2 regions of the Streptosporangium vulgare genome follow, and region 2 is predicted to be linked to the other one. Evidence: predicted binding sites of a transcription regulator. Region 2 holds the regulator's gene; the other holds the start of a gene.

Region 1 (10,367 bases), on a different contig from region 2:
GTCGAGCCCGTAGCGGCGGCTGTACTCCCGCTCGGTGGGGAAGAACGCCGCGTTCATGCGCTCGCGCTGCACGCGCAGCATCATCACCACGTCGGACTTGGGCAGCACCGCGTCGAGGTCGTACGAGACCTCGCACGGCCAGGAGTCGACCTGGACAGGGAACAGGGTCGGCGGGGCGACCAGGGTCACCTCGGCGCCGAGCGTGGCCAGCAGCAGCACGTTGGAGCGGGCCACCCGGCTGTGCAGCACGTCGCCGACGATGGTGATCTTCCTGCCGTCCAGCGGGCCCAGGCGGCGGCGCATGGTGAAGGCGTCGAGCAGTGCCTGGGTGGGGTGCTCGTGGGTGCCGTCGCCGGCGTTGACGACGCTGCCGCGCACCCAGCCGGCCAGCCGGTGCGGCGCGCCCGAGGCGCCGTGGCGGATCACGACGGCGTCGGCGCCCATCGCCTCCAGGGTGAGCGCGGTGTCCTTGAGCGACTCGCCCTTGGAGACGCTGGAGCCCTTGGCGGAGAAGTTGATGACGTCGGCCGACAGGCGCTTGGCGGCGGCCTCGAAGGAGATCCTGGTCCGGGTGGAGTCCTCGAAGAAGAGGTTCACCACCGTGCGGCCCCGCAGGGTGGGGAGCTTCTTGATGGAACGTTCCGAGATCTTCGCCAGCTCGTCGGCGGTGTCCAGGATGAGCAGGGCGTCGTCGCGGGTCAGGTCGGCCGCGGAGATGAGGTGTCGCTTCACCGGTCCTCCTCCTTCAGCAGCAGGACCGCGTCGCGGCCGTCGTTCTCCTCCAGGTAGACCTTGACGCTCTCCGACTTGGAGGTCGGCAGGTTCTTGCCCACGTAGTCGGGGCGGATGGGCAGCTCGCGGTGCCCCCGGTCGACCAGGGTGGCGAGCTGCACGGCCTGCGGGCGGCCCAGGTCGTTGAGGGCGTCGAGGGCGGCGCGGACGGTGCGGCCCGAGTAGAGGACGTCGTCGACGAGGACGACCACCCTGCCGTCGATGCCGTCGGCGGGCAGCTCGGTGCGGCCCAGCGCGCGGGCGGGACGCAGCCGGAGGTCGTCGCGGTACATCGTGACGTCGAGGGAGCCGACGGGCACCGCTCGGTCCTCGAACTGCTTGATGTGGGCGGCCAGGCGGCGGGCCAGGTGGACGCCGCGGGTGGGGATGCCCAGGAGAAGGACGTTCTCGCCGCCCTTGGTGCGCTCAAGGATCTCGTGGGAGATGCGGACGAGGGCCCGGTTGATGTCGGGCCCCTCCAGAACGGCGTGGGCGTTGCCCTGCGCATGCGGGAGCGGACGCGAAATGGCCTCGGCCAAGGAGAGACACCACCTTCCCCGCCTCACGGGACGGGTCTTAAAGGAAGTCAACGCCTTCACGGTACCAGCCGGGCGAAGGCTCGCCCGAACAGGGGGTCCGCTCCGCGGACGCCGAAGATCCTGCCCAGCAATCTTCTCAAAAGTGAATGAATATCACGATCTTCGCTGACTTCCCCTTGGTTCTTCGGGTATGCGCTTTACATCCGCACCGAACATCCGTACCGAGCGAAGCACGACGATCACGCCCCGGGCGTGGCCGGCCCGACGGCTTTCCGGTCGCCTCCCGGCGCCTCCCGGCGGCCCCGCCGCCGGCCGCGCCCGTCACCAGAGGCCCAGGAGCACCAGGAGCACCAGGAGCACCAGGAGCACCAGGAGCACCGAAAGCGCAAGCCACACCCGCCGCACCGCCGCACCAGCCGTTCCAGCCGCGAAGGAAGAGAAATGGCCTTTCACGTCGACTCCGAGGTCGGCCGGCTCCACCAGGTCCTGCTGCACAGGCCGGAACTCGCCCTGAAACGGCTCACGCCGTCGAACAAGGACGACTTCCTCTTCGACGACGTGCTGTGGGTGCAGCGCGCCGTGGAGGAGCACGAGGAGTGGCAGGAGCTCCTGGTCGACCAGGGCGTCACCGTCTACATGCTCTCCGACCTGCTCCGCGAGACGGTCGAGATCCCCGAGGCGCGCAAGCACATCCTGGACGGCGTCGCCGACGAGCGCTACTTCGGCCCGATGGCCGTCGACGCGATCCGCAACGCGCTGGACTCGATGGACTCCGTCGTGCTCCAGCGCTATCTCACCGGCGGCATCACCAAGCGCGAGCTGGTGGACATGGGCACCGACCCCAAGAGCCTCGCCTTCCACACGCTCAAGCCGGACGACTTCGTCCTGCCCCCGCTGCCCAACCACCTGTTCACCCGCGACACCTCCTGCTGGATCTACGACGGCGTCTCGATCAACGCGATGAGGAAGAAGGCCCGCCGCCGCGAGACCGTCAACATGGAGGCGATCTACCGCTACCACCCGGCCTTCGCGCCCGGATACGACCGGCCGGACGAGGGCGGCTACAACGTCTGGATGCCCGGCATCCCCGCGGCGCCCGCCACCATCGAGGGCGGCGACGTGCTCGTCATCGGCCGGGGCGCGGTGCTGGTGGGGATCAGCGAGCGCACGCAGCCCCAGGCCGTCGAGATGCTCGCGCGCAGCCTGTTCAAGCGGGGGGCGGCGACGAGGATCGTCGCGCTGGACATGCCGAAGGCACGGGCCTTCATGCACCTGGACACGGTCATGACCAACGTGGACGTCGGCGTCTTCACCAAGTTCGCCGGGCTGGGCATGCTGCCCTCCTACACGGTCGAGCCCGGCGACAACGAGAAGGAACTCAAGATCACCGACCATCCCCCCGAGGACATGCACCGGGCCATCGCGCGGGCGATCGGGCTGGACGACATCAAGGTCCTCAGCGCGACGCAGGACGTGTACGCCTCCGAGCGGGAGCAGTGGGACGACGGCTGCAACGTGCTGGCCCTGCGTCCCGGGGTGGTGGTGGCCTACGAGCGCAACACCACCACCAACAACCACCTGCGCGAGAACGGGATCGAGGTCATCACGATCCGGGGCAGCGAGCTCGGCCGGGGCCGGGGCGGCCCGCGCTGCATGAGCTGCCCGCTCGAACGCGACGGGATCTGACCCCTCCCCTGCTCCCCTGCCGCTCTCCCGTTCGCCGTCCGGAACGCGGGGTCCCGCGCGACGCGCGCGGAAGACCCCCTCCTCCCGGAGGGCCCGCGTCTCCCCGAAGATCTCCCGGAAGACCTCCCGAAAGGCCTGCCGGAAGATGTCCCGGGAAACAGGTCTGGTCCGTCCTCCCGGCAGGGCGGGCCATCACCACACGGGCCACAGTGGAGGGGGAGAACGGATGGCTTCGCTGACGCGCCGGCTGTTCCGCACCAAGCCCGCCGAGGAGATCGTCGCCGAGGGCGGCCGCGGCGAGGGCGGCGAGCTGCGCAGGAGCATGACCCTGTGGCAGCTGACCCTGTTCAGCGTCGGCGCCACCCTCGGCACCGGCATCTTCGTGATCCTCGGCCAGGCCGTGCCCAAGGCGGGCCCCGCGGTGCTGGCCGCCTTCCTGCTCGCCGCGGTCACCGCCCTGTTCTCCGCGCTGTCGTACGCGGAACTGGCCGGCACGATCCCCGTCTCCGGATCGTCGTACTCGTACGCGTACGCCACCCTGGGCGAGCTGGTGGCGTGGGTGTGCGGCTGGTGCCTGATGCTGGAGTACGCCGTCTCGGTGGCGGCCGTGGCGGTCGGCTGGGGCGAGTACCTGAACGTCTTCCTGCGGGACCTGCTCGGCTGGACGTTCCCCGCGGCCCTCGTGCACTCCCCCGGCGACCGGGGCGGTGTGGTCAACCTGACCGCGATCCTGATCGTCCTGCTCGCCACCTGGCTGCTGCTGCGCGGCGCCTCGGAGAGCGCGGGCGCCAACGCCGTCTTCGTCGTCGTCAAGGTCGTGGTGCTGGCGTTCTTCTGCGCCGTGGCGTTCACCGCGTTCGACTCGGGCAACCTGGCGCCGTTCGCCCCGATGGGGATCGCCGGCGTCACCGCCGCCGCCTCGCAGGTGTTCTTCTCCTACATCGGCTTCGACGCGGCCTCCACCGCCGGGGAGGAGGCCAGGAACCCCAGGCGCGACCTCCCCCTGGCGATCATGCTGTCCCTCGGTGTCGTCACGCTCGTCTACGTCCTGGTGGCGCTGGCCGCCGTCGGCGCCATGCCGTGGCGGGAGTTCGACCCGGAGAGCACCGAGGCGGGCCTCGCCGTGATCGCGAAACAGGCCGCGGGCGCCACCTGGCCCGGTCTCGTCATCTCCTTCGGCGCGGCCATCGCCATCGCGAGCGTGGTCCTGACCGTGCTGTACGGCCAGACGCGCATCCTGTTCGCCATGGCGCGCGACGGCCTGATTCCGAAGATCTTCGAGAGGGTGAGCCCGCGCCGCCGGGTGCCGGTCGCCAACACCCTCATCGTGGCCGCCTTCGTCTCCGTGCTCGCCGGGCTCATCCCGCTGGGCCAGCTCGCCGAGGCGACCAGCATCGGCACCCTGTTCGCCTTCGCGATCGTCAACGCGGGCGTGCTCGTCCTGCGCCGCACCCGCCCCGACCTGCCCCGCGGCTTCAGGACACCGTTCTTCCCCGTCACGCCGATCCTCGGTGTGGTCCTCTGCCTCGTCGTGATGGCCGGACTGGCCGGCGTCACCTGGCTCGCCTTCGGGATCTGGATGGCGGTCGGCCTGCTCGCCTACTTCCTCTACGGCTATCGCCACTCGCGTCTCAACCAGGGCACCCGCTGACCGCCCCCCTGCCCCTGAGGGGGCGGGAGAGCCGCCGGACCGGCACGCGGGCACGCCGATCCCCGCCTCCGGCCGCGCGGGACCGTCGCACCGGGTATCGCCCGCCGTCGCGTCTTTCAAGATCATACGCCTGTCGCGACGGCCGGGGACGACGCCCCCCAGAATCCCAAAGAAGAGGCGGAAATCCGCCGGAAGTCCCGGAAAAACCGGAGGTTTCGCGATGCGAAGTAGGACAAGTGCGGCGTTTGAGGCGGACCCCACCGGACCGGATTCGACATCTTTTTTCCAATCAGCTTGACCTTAGGCGCCCACAGCTTTACCGTCACTGTCCGTAACCACACCTCGTGGCGTTATCGGGTGAACCCTGACGCATCGGTCACCGAAGGTGCCTACCCCGGGCGCCAACCCGGTGAACGGGGCATAAGTTGCGAGGTAGCACAATCAAGTTGAGAGCACTACATAACAGAGCCGGGGGGCCACACCATGCCGTCTGAGTACGCCAAGTCGCTGGGTGCACGACTCCGCGCCATTCGCACCCAGCAGGGCCTGTCCCTGCACGGAGTCGAAGAGAAGTCCCGCGGGCGCTGGAAGGCGGTCGTCGTCGGCTCCTACGAGCGTGGCGACCGTGCTGTCACCGTGCAGAAGCTTGCCGAGCTGGCCGATTTCTACGGGGTGCCGGTCTCGGAGTTGCTGCCGGGAGGTGCCGCTCCCAGCCCCCTGGGCCCGACACCGAAGCTTGTGATCGACCTTGAGCGTCTCGCCCAGCTCCCCAAGGAGAAGGCGGGCGCGCTCGCCCGTTACGCGGCCACCATCCAGAGCCAGCGTGGCGACTACAACGGCAAGGTGCTGTCCATCCGCCAGGAGGACCTCCGCTCCCTCGCCGTGATTTACGACAAGTCCCCCAGCGAGCTCACCGAGGAGCTCATCAGCTGGGGCGTCCTGGACCCGGAGGCTCGCCGAGCCGTCGAGGCCTTCTGACGACCCCTGACCGGTCGTGGGTGCGCCGGAACCGGCGTGCCCACCCCGCAGAGATTCCTGCTCTCTCGGCAGAACGTGTCCTTCGTCCCGCCCCGGGCCACCGCCACTGTGGTAGGAAAAGGCAAACATGCGTTTAGCGAGATGTGGTGGACATGGCTTCGGGAGATGATCGGCTCGATCACTCTCGATCCAGCCGGAAAACCCGCCTCAGCGCCGTCATGACGTCGCTGGGATCGACCAGGACGCGCGCCTTCCTGCGCCTGCTGACCTCGATCGGCACCAGCAAGACCCAGGACACCCTGAAACTCCTGCCGTTCGTCGTGATGGCCGTGGTGGCCCTGATCGACTTCGGCTCGGGCCCCACGTCCGGCCTCCTGCCGCTGCTCGCCCTCGGCCCGGCCTTCGCCAGTGTGGCGTGCGGCCTGGCCCGCACCACCGTGGTCGGCGTCGTCGCCCTGGTGCTGTGCTTCGCGCTCGGCGCCTACAACGACATCCTCTGGATGCCCCGCACCGACATCACCCTCGTCGCCATCCTCGGCGTCACCGTGGCCAGCGTGCTGGCCAGCGCCGGGCGGCTGCGCCACGAGCACCAGCTCGCCGACGTTCGCTCGGTGGCCGAGGCCGCCCAGCGGGTGCTGCTGCGCCCGGTGCCCCGCCGCGCGGGACCGGGTATCGGCGTCGCCGTCTCCTACACCTCCGCCACGGCCGAGGCCAGGATCGGCGGCGACCTGTACGAGGTCGTCACCACCCCGCACGGGGTGCGGATCATCGTGGGAGACGTCCAGGGCAAGGGCCTGGAGGCCGTGGAGACGGCCGCCGTGGTGCTCGGGGCCTTCCGGGAGGCGGCCCACGACGAGAGAACGCTCCAGGGCGTCGTGGCGCGTCTGGAGAACGCTCTGACCCGCGAGCTGTCCGGCGAGCAGTTCGTGACCGCCGTGCTGGCCGAGATCAGCGGCGGTTCCACCATCACCGTCATCAACTGCGGCCATCCGGCGCCCATGGTGCTCGACGCCGAGGGCGGGATCTGGTTCGCCGAACCGCCGGACGAGGCGCTCCCGCTGGGCATGAGCGCCCTCAAGGCCAGCGAGCCGCAGCCGCACCACATCCCGTTCGAGCCGGGCGACCAGGTCCTCTTCTACACCGACGGGGTCGTCGAGGCGCGCGACGCGGCGGGCGAGTTCTACCCGCTGCTGGAGCGGGCGCACCTGCTGGAGGGCGACGACCCCCAGGGATCGCTGGACGCCCTCCGCGCCGACCTGCTCAGCCACGTGGGCAGGCCGCTGGGCGACGACGCCGCCATGCTCCTGCTACGTCACCGCGCCGCCCGCCAGAACTCCACGGCGGCGTGAGGCCGGACGCCGCTCGGACGGACGGCGTGGGGACGAGTGGGGGCAGGAGTGTGAGGGCGGGCGGCCTGAAGGCGGGTGGCGCGAGGACGAGGGACCGAAGGCGAGCAGCGCGGGGACGGGTGGCGCGAGGACGGGGAGCCTGAAAAACAGGCCGCGCGGGACAGGCGACACGAGGCAGGCCACGCGAAAAACGTCCCCGTACGTCCCGCGCCGGCCGGGAGGACCCCTGGGCACGAGGACGTACGGGGACGGCGCCGGTGAGCCAGGGCGGCGACCCCGGATGGGTGGCCGCTCCGGCTCTAACCGGCTAGAGGGACCTGGCCGGGAAGCATGGGCTGGCTCGGCACGCCGAGCAGGTTCTCCACGGCGGTGACGAAACGCTCCGCCTCGGAGATGAGCTCCTCCGCGTCTCGCGAGGACACCGTGCGGGTCAGGCCCGCCTCGGCGGCGGCCCGCTTGGCCGCGCTCGTCTCGAAGTAGGGTGCCCACTCGGCCAGGCGGGGCTCGGCCTCGGGCAGCATCTCCCAGGCGCTGCGCAGCCTGCGCCTCCTGCGGCCCTCCATGGGACGGGGACGGGCCGCCAGGACGGCAGCGGCCGCCCTGAGCGCGGCGAGGTGGGCCGCGACGTAGCGCGCGGCCGAAGTCCGGGCGGCGGCGGCCTCTTCGAGGCAGTCGCGCGCGTCTGTGAGGTGCGCCCGCACCGTGGGGGACAACCGGGGCCCACCGGAATCGCCGAGCCGAGGGGTCATAGTGCTTCAGCCTCCTTGGTCGCAAGCGGCTCCGGCGTTTTCACCGGCGGTATCACACTCGCAGACCCCACCGACAAATCCGCCGGACGGCCGGACGAGGAGCTTCCCCTCTCCCCGCCCGTCCTGACCTGGCCCGATCGTCTCCGCCGACGACGAGGACCCGATCGGCCGCCCTTGGACACGAGCCGCGAGCCCCGTGTCATCACATCGAACATAAATTCGATCACTAATACTGTCAAGTAAAACGGCGAACAAAAGTTCGATCTTCGAGTGCCTAAGAGACCTGGGAGGCGCCGGTGGTCGACGTGCGAGGGCACGCGGAAAGGCTCTGGGTGATCGACGCGCGAGATGGCACCGAAGGGCGCCGAGAGATCAGTACGCGAGAGAACACGGAAGAGTCCGGAAGACCGACGCGCGAGAGAACGCGAAAGAACGCCGGGAGACCGGTGCGCGAGGGAACGCGAAAGAACGCCAGATGATCGGTGTGCGAGAGAGCGCGAAAGAACGCAGATGATCGGTGCGCGAGAGGACGCACGAGAGCTCCGGGAGATCGATGTGCGAGAGAGCGCGAAAAGGGCCCCGGGAGATCACCGTCTCCCGGGGCCCTTTTCGCGGCCGGCGAGGTCACGCCCGCCGGATCACCCGCTTCACCGTCCTACCGGACGAAGCCGCTCCGCCACCCTGGCGTCCGCCCTACCGGACGAAGCCGCCCTGGCGTCCGCCGCTCTGGCGGACGAAGCCGCCCTAGCGGACGAACCTGCCTCGGACGTGCACCGGCACTCCCGTACCGAGCAGACCGGGAAGGACCTCCGCCACATGCATGGGCAGCCGCACGCAGCCGTGGGAGGCGGGAGCCAGCGGCACCGACAGCGCGCCGTGGAAGGCGATGCCCCCGTTGAAGAAGATCGGGTTGTAGAGCTGACCCAGGTAGGACTTGTGCCAGCCGTCCCGGCGCCAGGTGGTCTTGTAGTCGCCCGTCGGCGTGCGGGCGTCACCGCAGAACCGCTGGGCCTTGCCCTCCCAGGTGGCCGTCTCGCAGTAGGAGATCCCGCTGCCGGAGGAGGTGTGGCTGACCAGCTTCACCACACCGCCGACGTAGAGGACCATCACCTGCTTGGCGAGGTTGACCTCCACCCGGGTCGGCTTCCCGTTGGGAACGAGCACCTTCGGCGCCACCGGGGCCTCCAGGGCGTCCCAGGTCCTGCGCGCCACGGTGCTGGTCGGCGTGACGCCGTTCACCTTCTGGAAGGCCCAGACCGCCGCCAGGGTCGCCCCGCCGTAGCGGCCGTCGATCCTGCCCGGGGCGTAGCCGAGCTCGGCCAGCCGGGTCTGGAGCACCTTCACCGTGGCGCCCTTCGCGCCGAGCTTGAGCGTCTTGCCCGGCGCGACGAACGGGCTCGCCCCCGTCGCCTTCACGGCCGTCACCACCGTGACGGCAGGGGAGGCCGATGTCTGGGCCGCGGCGGCGCTCGCGGAAAGGGTGATGCCCGCGGAAGAGAGGAGCACGGCCCCCGCCGTCATCAGCGCGGCCACTCCCTGCCGCTGTCCAACCCCCACTTTCAATCAACTCCTCATATCACTATGTATCGGGTCAAGGGACCATAGCGCACGGGTTCCCCGTGCAGGCCGCCGGTTATAAAGCGGCAATCAACGGTCAATCTGTTTAGAGTGTCCGCGTGCCAGAAAAGTTGCATCCGAACATCGAGAAGGTCGCCGCCGTCCTGCGCGAGCACGACGTTCCCGGCGAGATCGTCATCTTCGCGGAGGCCACCCCGACCGCAGCCACCGCGGCCGCGCAGCTCGGCTGCGAGGTCGGCGCCATCGCCAACAGCCTGATATTCGACGCCGACGGCGAGCCGCTCCTGGTGCTGACCAGCGGAGCCCACCGGGTCGACACCGACCTGATCGCCAGGACCGCCGGCGTGGCGAAGGTGCGGCGCGCCGACCCCGCCTTCGTACGGGCGGCCACCGGCCAGGTCATCGGCGGCGTCGCCCCGATCGGCCACCCCGCGCCGGTCAGGACCCTGGTCGACACCTGGCTGGGCAAGCACGAGGTCGTCTGGGCCGCCGCCGGCCATCCGCACACCGTCTTCCCGACCTCCTTCGAGGAGCTCGTCCGCATCACCGGCGGGGTCCCCGTAGAGGTCGAATGACGGCTCCCCACCACACCTGAGCGCCCGCGCGTACCACCGCGAGACGCCGCACTCACAGGCCGCCGCACTCAGCCGCACCCAGCCGTACTCACGAAGCCAGGGCGCCGCACTCACGAAGCACCGCGCTCACCGGCCCCCGTGACCGCGGGACGCCACGCCCCCGAGGCCCCTGGCCACGAGAGACCGTCATGGCACGGAGTGCCGCGGGATCCCGTACGCCCCTACGCCCCCGCACGAGCCGAGCCGAACCACGAGGGGCCGCGAGGGGCCGGTCAGGCTCCTCGCGGCCGGGTCCGAAAGCGCGCGGGATCGGCCGGGAAACCCTGGGGCGGACGCCGGGCACCGCTCTCACGTCTCGTGCCGACCCGCGTCACGTCCGCACTGCTAGGGTGCGACGCGTGATCGGACTGCGACGGATCGGCCCCGACGAGTTCACGCTCCGGCTGGACGCGGTCCTCCACGTCTACACCGAGGCGATGAACCCGCCCGCC
Region 2 (10,367 bases):
GGAGTCGTTCGCGTCGTTGTGCTTGCGCATGACCCGCTTGTGCGCGTCGGCGTTGCGGGCGTAGCCGTCGTACGGGCCCACGACCGCGGCCAGCTCGGCGCTGCGGCGGTAGGAGACGCCGGTCATCAGCGAGGTGATGGCCCCGGCGACCGCCCGGCCGCCGTCGGAGTCGTAGGCGTGGCCGGTGGCCATGAGCAGCGCGCCGAGGTTGGCGTAGCCGATGCCCAGCTGGCGGTAGGCGCGGGTGGTCTGGTCGATCTTCTCGGTCGGGAAGTCGGCGAAGGTGATGGAGACGTCCATCGCGGTGATGACCAGCTCGGTGATCTTCACGAAGTTCGCGATGTCGAAGGTGTCGTCGTCCTTCAGGAACTTCAGCAGGTTGATGCTCGCCAGGTTGCACGAGGAGTTGTCCAGGTGCAGGTATTCGGAGCAGGGGTTGCTCGCGGTGATGCGGCCCGTCTCCGGGCTGGTGTGCCAGTCGTTGATCGTGTCGTCGTACTGGACGCCGGGGTCGGCGCACTCCCACGCGGCCTTGCCCATCTTGCGGAACAGCTCTCTGGCGTCGACCTTCTCGATGACCTCGCCGGTGAGGCGGGCGCGCAGGCCGAACTCCTCGCCGTTCTCCACCGCGCGCATGAACTCGTCGGAGACGCGCACGGAGTTGTTGGCGTTCTGGTACTGGACGGAGACGATGTCCTTGCCGCCCAGGTCCATGTCGAACCCGGCGTCGCGGAGGGCGCGGATCTTGTCCTCCTCACGCGCCTTGGTCTCGACGAACTCCTCGATGTCGGGGTGGTCGACGTCGAGGACGACCATCTTGGCGGCGCGGCGGGTGGCGCCCCCGGACTTGATCGTCCCGGCCGAGGCGTCGGCGCCGCGCATGAAGGAGACCGGGCCGCTCGCGGTGCCGCCGCTGGAGAGCAGCTCCTTGGAGGAACGGATCCGGGAGAGGTTCACGCCGGAGCCCGAACCTCCCTTGAAGATCACGCCCTCTTCCTTGTACCAGTCGAGGATCGACTCCATCTGGTCGTCGACGGCCAGGATGAAGCAGGCGCTGACCTGCTGTGGCGACGCGGTGCCGACGTTGAACCAGACGGGCGAGTTGAAGCTGAAGACCTGGTTGACCAGGGCGTGCTTGAGCTCGTGGTCGAAGATCTCGGCGTCCTCGTCGGTGGCGAAGTAGCCGTGCTCGACCGCCGTGCGCGTGTAGACGCCCACCACGCGGTCGACCAGCTGCTTGAGGCTCCACTCCCGCTGCGGGGTGCCGACCGCGCCGCGGAAGTACTTGGTGGTCACGATGTTGGCGGCGTTGACCGACCACGACTGGGGGAACTCCACGCCGCGCTGCTCGAAGTTGATCGAGCCGTCGCGCCAGTTGGTCATGACGACGTCACGGCGCTCCCAGGTCAGCTCGTCATAGGGATGGACACCTGGCGTGGTGAAGATGCGCTTCATCTTCAGGCCCTTGCGCGGCCTCTTGCTCCCACGTGTCACCGCGCCGACAGTCTCCGTCATGACTTCCCCCTCCTGGGGCTCCGTAGAACCCTCGAATCGGACCAAACCAACGCGCCGCCTCACCCCCGGCGCCCGGGGTCTGCATCAGTCCTGCTCGGTGGAGCGCTCCGCCCGGAGCCGCTCGATCTCCGCCTCGAAGTCGGCCAGGGTCTCGAATCCCCGGTACACGGAGGCGAAGCGCAGGTACGCCACCTCGTCCAGCTCGCGGAGCGGGCCCAGGATGGCCAGCCCGACCTCGTGGGCCGCGATCTCGGCGCATCCGGTGGCCCGGATGCTCTCCTCGACCCGCTGGCCCAGCTGCGCCAGTGAGTCCTCGCTGACGGACCGCCCCTGGCAGGCCCGCCGGACTCCGGCGATCACCTTCTCCCTGAAGAACGGTTCCGTCACACCGCTGCGCTTGCTCACCATGAGCAGGACGGTCTCCTGCGTGGTGAACCTGCGCCCGCATTCCGAGCACGTACGCCTGCGGCGGATGGCCCCGCCGTCCTCGGTGGCCCGGCTGTCGATGACTCGTGTGTCCAGATGGCGACAGAACGGACAATGCACGCGTGTCGCCTCCTTGACTAACGAAGCGGCCGACCCACCTCACCTACCCATGTCGCGCACGCACAGACGCTCGCGCACACATCTTCGAATAGTCGAGATGCGGTAATGGAACCACAATCTGTGGTGAAGGGTTGCGATGCAGCCACTAGATGTTGTGGTCCAACCGTAGAAGTGCGCGACCATGAACGCAAGTTGAAACGACCTTGCCGGACGAAGTCGCTGATCAGCCGTCACATCCCGGCGTGTCGCCACCCGGGCGAGACCCCTCTCACCCCGGGCGCCCCTTCCCTCACATCCGTCCCAGGCGATCTGTCAGGCGAAAGACCCCGCGCCCCTCCCCCACGCCCGCCGACCGCCCTTTCGGGCCCCTCCCCCGCGTACGCCGCCATCCCCCCACCCGGGGGAGTGAGCCCCTCGGGTCTCAGCGGACGAGGCCCTCGGGGAGGTAGAGCCGGGTCCCCGGCCGGACCTCGGGGCCGGACAGCCCGTTGAGGTCCATGACACGACGGACCGTCGGACCGGCGTCGGCCTCCTCCGTCAACGCGTCCGCGATCTCCCACAGCGTGTCGCCCGCGTGCACCGTGATCCGGGGAAGACCCTCAAGATCCGGCCGCCCGCCCGCCGAGGCCATGTCGATGCGCCCGCCGATCCAGAGCACCCCCAGGGTGAACAGCGCGAGCACCGCCACCGCCACGATCCTTCCACGTCTGGTGAGCCGGAGCGGCCGCCGGACGGGCGCGGGACGGGCGACGCCGGAGCGGCGGGCCCGCGCCACGGGCGCCACCGCCGATCCCGGCACCCGCCTCTGCCCGGAGCCGCGCCCGGATCCCCGCCCGCCCCTCGGCCCGGACCCGCGCCCCGCCTTCGACTCGGATCCGGGCCCGGCCCCCCTGTCGGCCTCGCGACCGGGCCACTGTCTCCGCTCACGCCCGGACGGCCGCCCCGGCTCGCGACCGGACCCCTGCCCGGACTCGCGACCGGGCATCCGCTCGGACCCCCGCCCGGATGCCCGCCCGGACCTCTGCCCGGATCTTTGCCCTGCCCCCCTGCCGGACCGCGGCTCCGGCACCCGCCCCCACCCTGGACCCGGCACCGGCCCGGCCCCCCGCTCCGCCTCGGCCCTCCCCCCGAACCCCTCGGGCCTCGGCGCGGCCTGCTGCGCGAGACCTGGCTCCGGCTCCGGGCGCGGGGGCGGCACGAGCCGCAGGCGCGGCGCCTCCGGTGATCGCCGCGCGGTCCGGGATGCCGGCGCGGTCCTGGATCGCGGTGTCGTCGTGGTCGGTTTCATGGTGACCCCCATCCCCTCGACCTGGCCGAACACATGTCGAAGAAAGATCGGCGAATCGAACACGATGTCGATCGAACTCCCGTACGATGTTGTACACCACGGCGTCGCCGATTTCGAGGACATTCGAACAATTGTTTGAGTATGATCTTCGGCCGAGGTATGGTCGCTGTGTGCGACGTGTCAGATACAGACCGGGAGGCGAGGAGTTCGTATGAGCCAGCACAACGAGAACGGTTCGGCCGCCAGCGACCTGGCGGTGCGAAGGCGTGACTCCCTTGGCCTCACCCCCAGGCAGCGGAAGATCCTTGAGGTGATCCGCGATTCCGTGCAGCAGCGCGGATACCCGCCGTCCATGCGGGAGATCGGTGAGGCGGTGCAGCTCACCAGCACCTCCAGCGTGTCGCACCAGCTGACGGCTTTGCAGCGCAAGGGCTACCTGCGGCGTGATCCGCACCGCCCCCGCGCCCTGGAGGTCCGCCTTCCCGGCGAGCCCGTGCTGTGGGTGGATCCCGACTCCGGTGATGACGAGGCTCCGGTCAGCCGCCCGACCGCCGCCTACGTCCCCCTGGTCGGCCGGATCGCCGCCGGTGGCCCCATCCTCGCCGAGGAGAGCATCGAGGACGTCTTCGCCCTGCCCAAGCAGCTTGTCGGCGAGGGCACGCTCTTCCTCCTCCAGGTGACCGGTGACTCGATGATCGAGGCCGCCATCGCCAACGGCGACTGGGTGGTCGTACGCCAGCAGCCGGTCGCCGACAACGGCGACGTGGTCGCGGCGATGATCGACGGTGAGGCCACGGTCAAGACCTTCAAGCGCAGAGACGGCCATGTCTGGCTGGTCCCGCACAACCCCAACTACGACCCGATCCCGGGTGACGAGGCCACCGTGCTCGGCAAGGTCGTCGCGGTCCTCCGCAAGCTCTGACGGGAGCGTTCCCGGCGGTCTGCTGACCGCTCCCCACCGTTCCCCGCGGCCGCCGGGCGAGCGCCGGAACGCGCCGTTCCGCGGCGAGTTCCACACCACGCGCCTTCGGCCTCCGTGACACGCCGGAGGACGCGCGACACGCCGGAGGGGCGGGGTCCCGATATCGGGACCCCGCCCCTCCGGCGTTTTCGCGGGTGCCGGGGGGCCGCCCATCGGATGGGCGGCTCCCGGGCACCTCCGGCTCACGTTCCGGCAGCGGCCGTCGAGACCACGCCCGACGGCCTCACCGGCCGCGCGGCGACCTTCCCGGCCGCCTGCTCCCGGCCCCCTAGGGGACGATGTTGACCAGCTTGGGCGCGCGGACGATCACCTTGCGCGGCGTGCCGGACAGGAAGGACCTGACCTTCTCCGATCCCAGGGCCAGCGCCTCCAGGTCGGCCTCGGAGATCTCCGGGGAGACCTCCAGCCGGTCGCGCACCTTGCCCGCGACCTGGACGACACAGGTGACCGACTCCTGGACCAGCAGCGCCGGGTCGGCCACCGGCCAGCCCGCGGTGGCGACCGAGGCGGAGTGTCCCAGCCGCTCCCAGCCCTCCTCCGCCGCGTACGGCGCGACCAGGGACAGCATGACCGCCAGGGTCTCGGCGGCCTCCCTGACCGCCGGGTCGGCCGCGCCGGGCCCGGAGTCGATGGCCTTGCGGGCCGCGCTCGTCAGCTCCATCATGCGCGCCACCGCGACGTTGAAGCGGTGGGAGTCGACCAGCTTGGTGACCTCGTCGACGGTGTGGTGGACGACCTTGCGCAGGTTCAGGTCTCCGGCGGTGACGTCCACCCCGGGTGCCGAGGCCGCGCCGGCCTCGGTCATCACCCGGAACGCGCGGGCCAGGAACTTCTGCGACGCCGCCGGGGAGACGTCGGCCCAGTCGATGTCGTCCTCGGGCGGTCCGGCGAAGACGACGGTCAGCCTGACCGCGTCGACACCGTAGGCGTCGATCTGCTGGCCCAGGTCGACACCGTTGCCCAGCGACTTGGACATCGCCTTGCCCTGGTTGATGACCTGCCCCTGGTTCAGCAGGCGGGTGAAGGGCTCGACAAAGTCGATCATCCCCATGTCGTGCAGGACCTTGGTGAAGAACCTGGCGTACAGCAGGTGGAGCACGGCGTGCTCCACGCCGCCGACGTACTGGTCGATCGGGCCCCACCTGCGGACGCGCTCGACGTCGAACGGGCCGTTCTCGTACGCCGGGTCGACGTAGCGCAGGAAGTACCACGAGGAGTCGACGAAGGTGTCCATCGTGTCGGTGTCGCGCTTGGCCGGGCCGCCGCACTTGGGACAGGAGACGTTGACCCAGTCCTCGGCCGAGGCCAGCGGGGAGACGCCCTTGGGTGCCAGGGCCTCGCCGCGCATGTCGGGCAGGGTGACGGGCAGCTGGTCGTCGGGGACGGGGACCTCGCCGCAGTCGCCGCAGTGGATGATCGGGATCGGGCAGCCCCAGAAGCGCTGGCGCGACAGCAGCCAGTCGCGCAGCCGGAAGTTGACCGTGAACCGTCCGGTGCCCCGCTCGCTCAGCACCTCGATGATCTTCCGGATCGCCTCGGTCTTGGCCAGGCCGTCCAGCGGGCCGGAGTTGACCATCGCGCCGTCGCCGGAGGTGGCGACACCGGTCTCGCCCGGATCGGCCAGGCCGGTGTGCACGACCACCCGTACCGGCAGGTCGAAGGCACGGGCGAAGTCCAGGTCGCGCTGGTCGTGCGCGGGCACGGCCATGATGGCGCCGTGGCCGTAGTCGGACAGCACGTAGTCGGCCGCCCAGACCGGCATGCGCTCGCCGCTGACCGGGTTGACGGCGTACCGGCCCAGGAAGACGCCGGTCTTCTCCTTCTCGGTGGACAGCCGGTCGATGTCCGACAACTTCGACACGCTGGTCCGGTACGCCTCGAAGGCCTCGCGCCGGTCGTCGGTGACGATCTCCTCGGCCAGCGCCGCGTCCGGAGCGACCACGAAGAAGGTGGCGCCGTACAGGGTGTCGGGACGGGTGGTGTAGACGGTGACCGGCTCGTCGCGGCCCTCGATCACGAAGTCGACGTCGGCGCCCTCCGAGCGGCCGATCCAGTTGCGCTGCATGGCCAGCACGCGCTCTGGCCAGTTGCCCTCCAGCTGGGCCATGTCGTTCAGCAGCCGGTCGGCGTATTCAGTGATCTTGAAATACCACTGCGTCAGCTCCCGGCGGACGACCTCGGTCCCGCAGCGCTCGCACCTGCCGTCCTTGACCTGCTCGTTGGCCAGCACGGTCTGGTCGTTCGGGCACCAGTTGACCAGGCCGCCCTTGCGATAGGCCAGGCCGCGCTCGAAGAAGCGGTTGAACAGCCACTGGGTCCACTTGTAGTACGAGGTGTCGCTGGTGTGCAGGCGGCGGGACCAGTCGAAGGAGATCCCGTAGCGCTTGTAGGAGCCGGCCTGGGTCTCGATGTTGGCGTAGGTCCACTCCGCCGGGTGCGCGTTGCGCTTGATCGCGGCGTTCTCGGCGGGCAGGCCGAAGGAGTCCCAGCCGACGGGGTGCAGCACGTTGTAGCCGCGCTGGACCCAGTAGCGGGAGATGACGTCGCCCAGGGCGAACGCCTCGGCGTGCCCCATGTGCAGGTCGCCCGAGGGGTAGGAGAACATGTCGAGCATGTAGCGCCGCTCACGCGGGTCGGCGGGGTCGTCGGAGGCCCGGAAGGGGTCCAGTTCCTCCCACCTGCGCTGCCACTTGACCTGCAGCGTCTGCGGGTCATAGTGCTGCTCGTCGCTCTGCATGTCGGCTCGCTCGCTCACGTCGGTTTCCTCGGGGTGTGTCTGCGTGGATGGTCTGACCCGTCAGGCCCAATGCAAAAACCCCCCGCTCACGCGGAGGGCAGCCGCATCGGCAGGGCGCTCAGGGACGGGAAGGCCGATGCGGCCCGATAAGCAGGGTCGCGGCACGCATAGACCAAGACTATCGCAGCCCGCAAGGCGTATTCGTGGCCAGCTGAAACGGGGCCGATCGCGGCAAGCGGGGGACAGGATCCGGCCAGGTCGGCAGAATGGGGTTCTCGTACTCGCGGGGCAACGAGACTCGACGGCCATGCGCCTGTTGTGACCTCGTATGTCTCTCACGTTTACTCTTTTAACCGTGGCATATTCAGCAGAGCCGGGGCAGGGCCCGGATCCGATGGAGGTCGGCCTGCCCATGCAGGATCCACCGACCGACCCCACCGGACTCCAGTTCAGGGGGGCGTTCTCCGGTTTCCCTGCGAGCCACCCCGTCTCACGTGAGACCATGCCCAATACGCCTAATTCGGGCACCCGCGCGGGAGGTAAGGAAAGCATGGCCTCGGAGCAGTCCAGCCAGTCCCACCTGCCTTCGGCATGGCCGGAGGCTGCCGAGCCGTCGCCCTCGTGGACGAACGACCCCCTCGGCACCGGCCCCCGGCTTCCCCGCCCGCAGGACGAGCCGCGAAGCGGCAACGGCTCCTCGTGGCAGACCTCACCCGGTGCGGGGCAGCACCCCTCCGCCTCCCCGGCGGACTCCCCCGGTGGCCGGCCCCAGAGTCCCCCGCCCCACGGCGACGGTCATACGCAGAGCCCGCAGGCCGACGGCTGGGCACAGGCGACCAGCCCGCAGAACAACGGATGGGCACAGGCGTCGACCCCCCGGACCGACAGCTGGTCGGAGGCTTTCAGCCCGCGCAACGACGGCTGGGCGCAGGCGTCCACCCCCCAGGGTGACGGCTGGGCACAGGCGTCCGGCCCGCAAGGCTCGGGCGGTACGCAGACATCCGGGCCGCAGGGCTCAAGGGCGCAGGGAGACGGCTGGGCGCAGGCGTCCGGGCCGCAGGGCGCAGGGTCGCAGGGCGATGGCTGGGCACAGGCGTCCGGCTCGCAGGATGCCGACAACTCACACCAGACCTCCCCCGGCAACGGATGGCCGCAACCCACCCCCTCCCAGGACGGCTGGGCACAGGCCGGTACACCGTCCAACGACGGCCGGCCCAGCACCACGCCCCCGGACGACGGTCGCACGCGGAGCCCCCAGGCCGACGGCTGGGCACAGGCGTCCAACCCGCGCAACGACGGCTGGGCGCAGGCCTCCAACCCCCAGGGTGACGGCTGGGCACAGGCGTCCGGCCCGCAAGGCTCAGGCGGTACGCAGCCATCCGGCCCGCAGAACGACGGCTGGGCACAGACATCCGGCTCGCAGGGACCAGGCTCGCAGGGTGACGGCTGGGCGCAGGCGTCCGGACCGCAGGACACCGGCGGTTCGCACCAGACCTCCCCCGGCAACGGATGGCCGCAACCCACCCCCTCCCAGGACGGCTGGGCACAGGCCTCGGGCCCGCAGGCCGAGGGCGGCCACCCGTCCTCCCCGAACAACGGATGGCCGCAGTCCACCCCGTCGCAGGACGGCGACGCTCAGCACACGTCCACCCCCCAGACCGGCTCCTCCAACGGCTGGGCACAGGCCACCGCGCCGTCCGGCGGCGGCTGGCCCGACACCACCCCCTCCAACGACGGCCGTACGCAGAGCCCGCAGGACAACGGATGGGCACAGGCCTCCAGCCCGCAGGGTGACGCGCGCCGGCAGGGTTCCGGTGCGGCGGCGGGCGAGGCGTGGCAGTCCTCCGCGCCGGGGCACGACGCCCCCGCCTGGCCTCCGGCACAGACCACGGAGAACGGCGGGTGGCCGCCCTCGCCCCCGGCGGAGAACGCCCCCTGGCCGCCCGCGGCCCCGGCGGGCGGTGGCGCCTGGCCTCCGGCCCCCTCCTCGGGGAACGCGGGCCCCGCCGAGGCGCAGACCTCGGCGTTCTCCCCCTCTTGGGCGAGCGGCGACGCTCCGGCCGCCCCCTTCGGGGGCGCCCACCCCGGCGCCGCCCAGGGAAACGCTCAGGGCACCCCTTCCGGTGTCGCCCCCGGCACTCCCCCCTTCCCGGGCGGGTCACCTGACGGCGGCCCCCCGAACAGCGCTCCGAACGGCGCCCCGAACGGTGACGGCACCGAAAACGCGCGGCGCAGCTACGGCGTGCCGGACACCCCCGCCATGTGGGCCCTCGCGGCGAACGCGGCGGCCTCCAACGCGCCCGCACCCCCGGGAGCCCCCGTTCACCCCGGAGCAGGCCTCCCGCCGTCCCAGGCCCAGCCAGGCCGGCCCGGACACCCTGGCCAGCCCGGACAGCCCACTCACCCCGGCCAGCCCGGACACCCGGGTCACCCCGGCCAGCCCGCGCATCCGGGCCAGCCCGGCCACCACCTGAGCCGCGACCCCTCCGACCCGAACAAGCCGTTCGTCACCGCGGGCCAGATCAGCGGCCCGAAGACACCTCCGCCCGAGCGCCAGCAGGAGCTGTGGAACACGGTCTTCGGCGACAACTACCAGGCCATCGAGGACGAGGACGAGCTCGGGGAGCGGGGACGACCGGTCTGGATCTTCGCGCTGGCCGGGTCCGCGGCCATCGCGCTGCTCGGCGCGGTGCTCTGGGCGTTCCTCGCCGGGCCGCTGGCCGGCGGCGAGGAGATCCCCTCCGATCCCAAGCCCTCGGCGGCGGCCACCAAGAAGCCGGCCAAGCCCGCCGCCATCGGCCGCCTGCCGCGCTTCACCGGCGACGCGTCGCCGGTGGCCGGCACGCTCACCGACCAGCAGGCGGGGATCACCCTGGCGCGGCTCGGCGCCCCCTGGCGGCAGGACCAGCGCCCCGGCATGCCCGCCTCCTACGGCTTCACGACCCGCCAGTATCTCCCCGCGGGTACGGACTCCACGGGCAAGACCCAGTTCGCGCAGCTGATGTCGGGCCCGCTCTCCCCGCGCCTGAAGAGCAAGTACACCTCGCCGGAGAACCTCGCACCGGTGATCAACGCGGTGGCCTCCAACGGGCGCAACAAGTTCTTCCCCGAGGGCAACACCGCCCGCAAGACCGCCCAGCAGACCCTGTCGGTGAACGGCCTGCCCGGTCAGCTCGCGGCGTACGAGATCACCTCGGGCGACTCGAAGACGACCATGGTCGTGGCGGCGGTGAGCACCGGCGCCGACCTTCCCTCGATCGTCTACATGTCGGTGCCGGACAGCAAGAAGGAGCTGCTCC

The links. Region 2 encodes LexA, which represses DNA repair genes until DNA is damaged. Its sites were predicted from a motif close to TCGAACANNTGTTCGA; they were not measured.
Region 1: the regulator LexA is predicted to act here: its motif matches at 7,971-7,986, upstream of ACFFRH_RS01915 (SAV_6107 family HEPN domain-containing protein).

What each region holds. Positions count from the first base shown of each region.
Region 1 is NZ_JBHMBS010000001.1:432,247-442,613, reverse strand. It holds gene ACFFRH_RS01945 (aspartate carbamoyltransferase catalytic subunit) at 1-732, opposite strand, end outside; gene pyrR (bifunctional pyr operon transcriptional regulator/uracil phosphoribosyltransferase PyrR) at 729-1,310, opposite strand; gene ACFFRH_RS01935 (arginine deiminase) at 1,752-2,996, shown strand; gene ACFFRH_RS01930 (amino acid permease) at 3,223-4,647, shown strand; gene bldD (transcriptional regulator BldD) at 5,131-5,625, shown strand; gene ACFFRH_RS01920 (PP2C family protein-serine/threonine phosphatase) at 5,844-6,974, shown strand; gene ACFFRH_RS01915 (SAV_6107 family HEPN domain-containing protein) at 7,274-7,723, opposite strand; gene ACFFRH_RS01910 (L,D-transpeptidase family protein) at 8,468-9,280, opposite strand; gene ACFFRH_RS01905 (YbaK/EbsC family protein) at 9,400-9,876, shown strand; gene ACFFRH_RS01900 (GNAT family N-acetyltransferase) at 10,275-10,367, shown strand, end outside.
Region 2 is NZ_JBHMBS010000018.1:40,819-51,185, forward strand. It holds gene ACFFRH_RS30180 (vitamin B12-dependent ribonucleotide reductase) at 1-1,515, opposite strand, end outside; gene nrdR (transcriptional regulator NrdR) at 1,600-2,061, opposite strand; gene ACFFRH_RS30190 (LysM peptidoglycan-binding domain-containing protein) at 2,483-2,845, opposite strand; gene lexA (transcriptional repressor LexA) at 3,561-4,271, shown strand; gene leuS (leucine--tRNA ligase) at 4,600-7,068, opposite strand; gene ACFFRH_RS30205 (hypothetical protein) at 7,619-10,367, shown strand, end outside.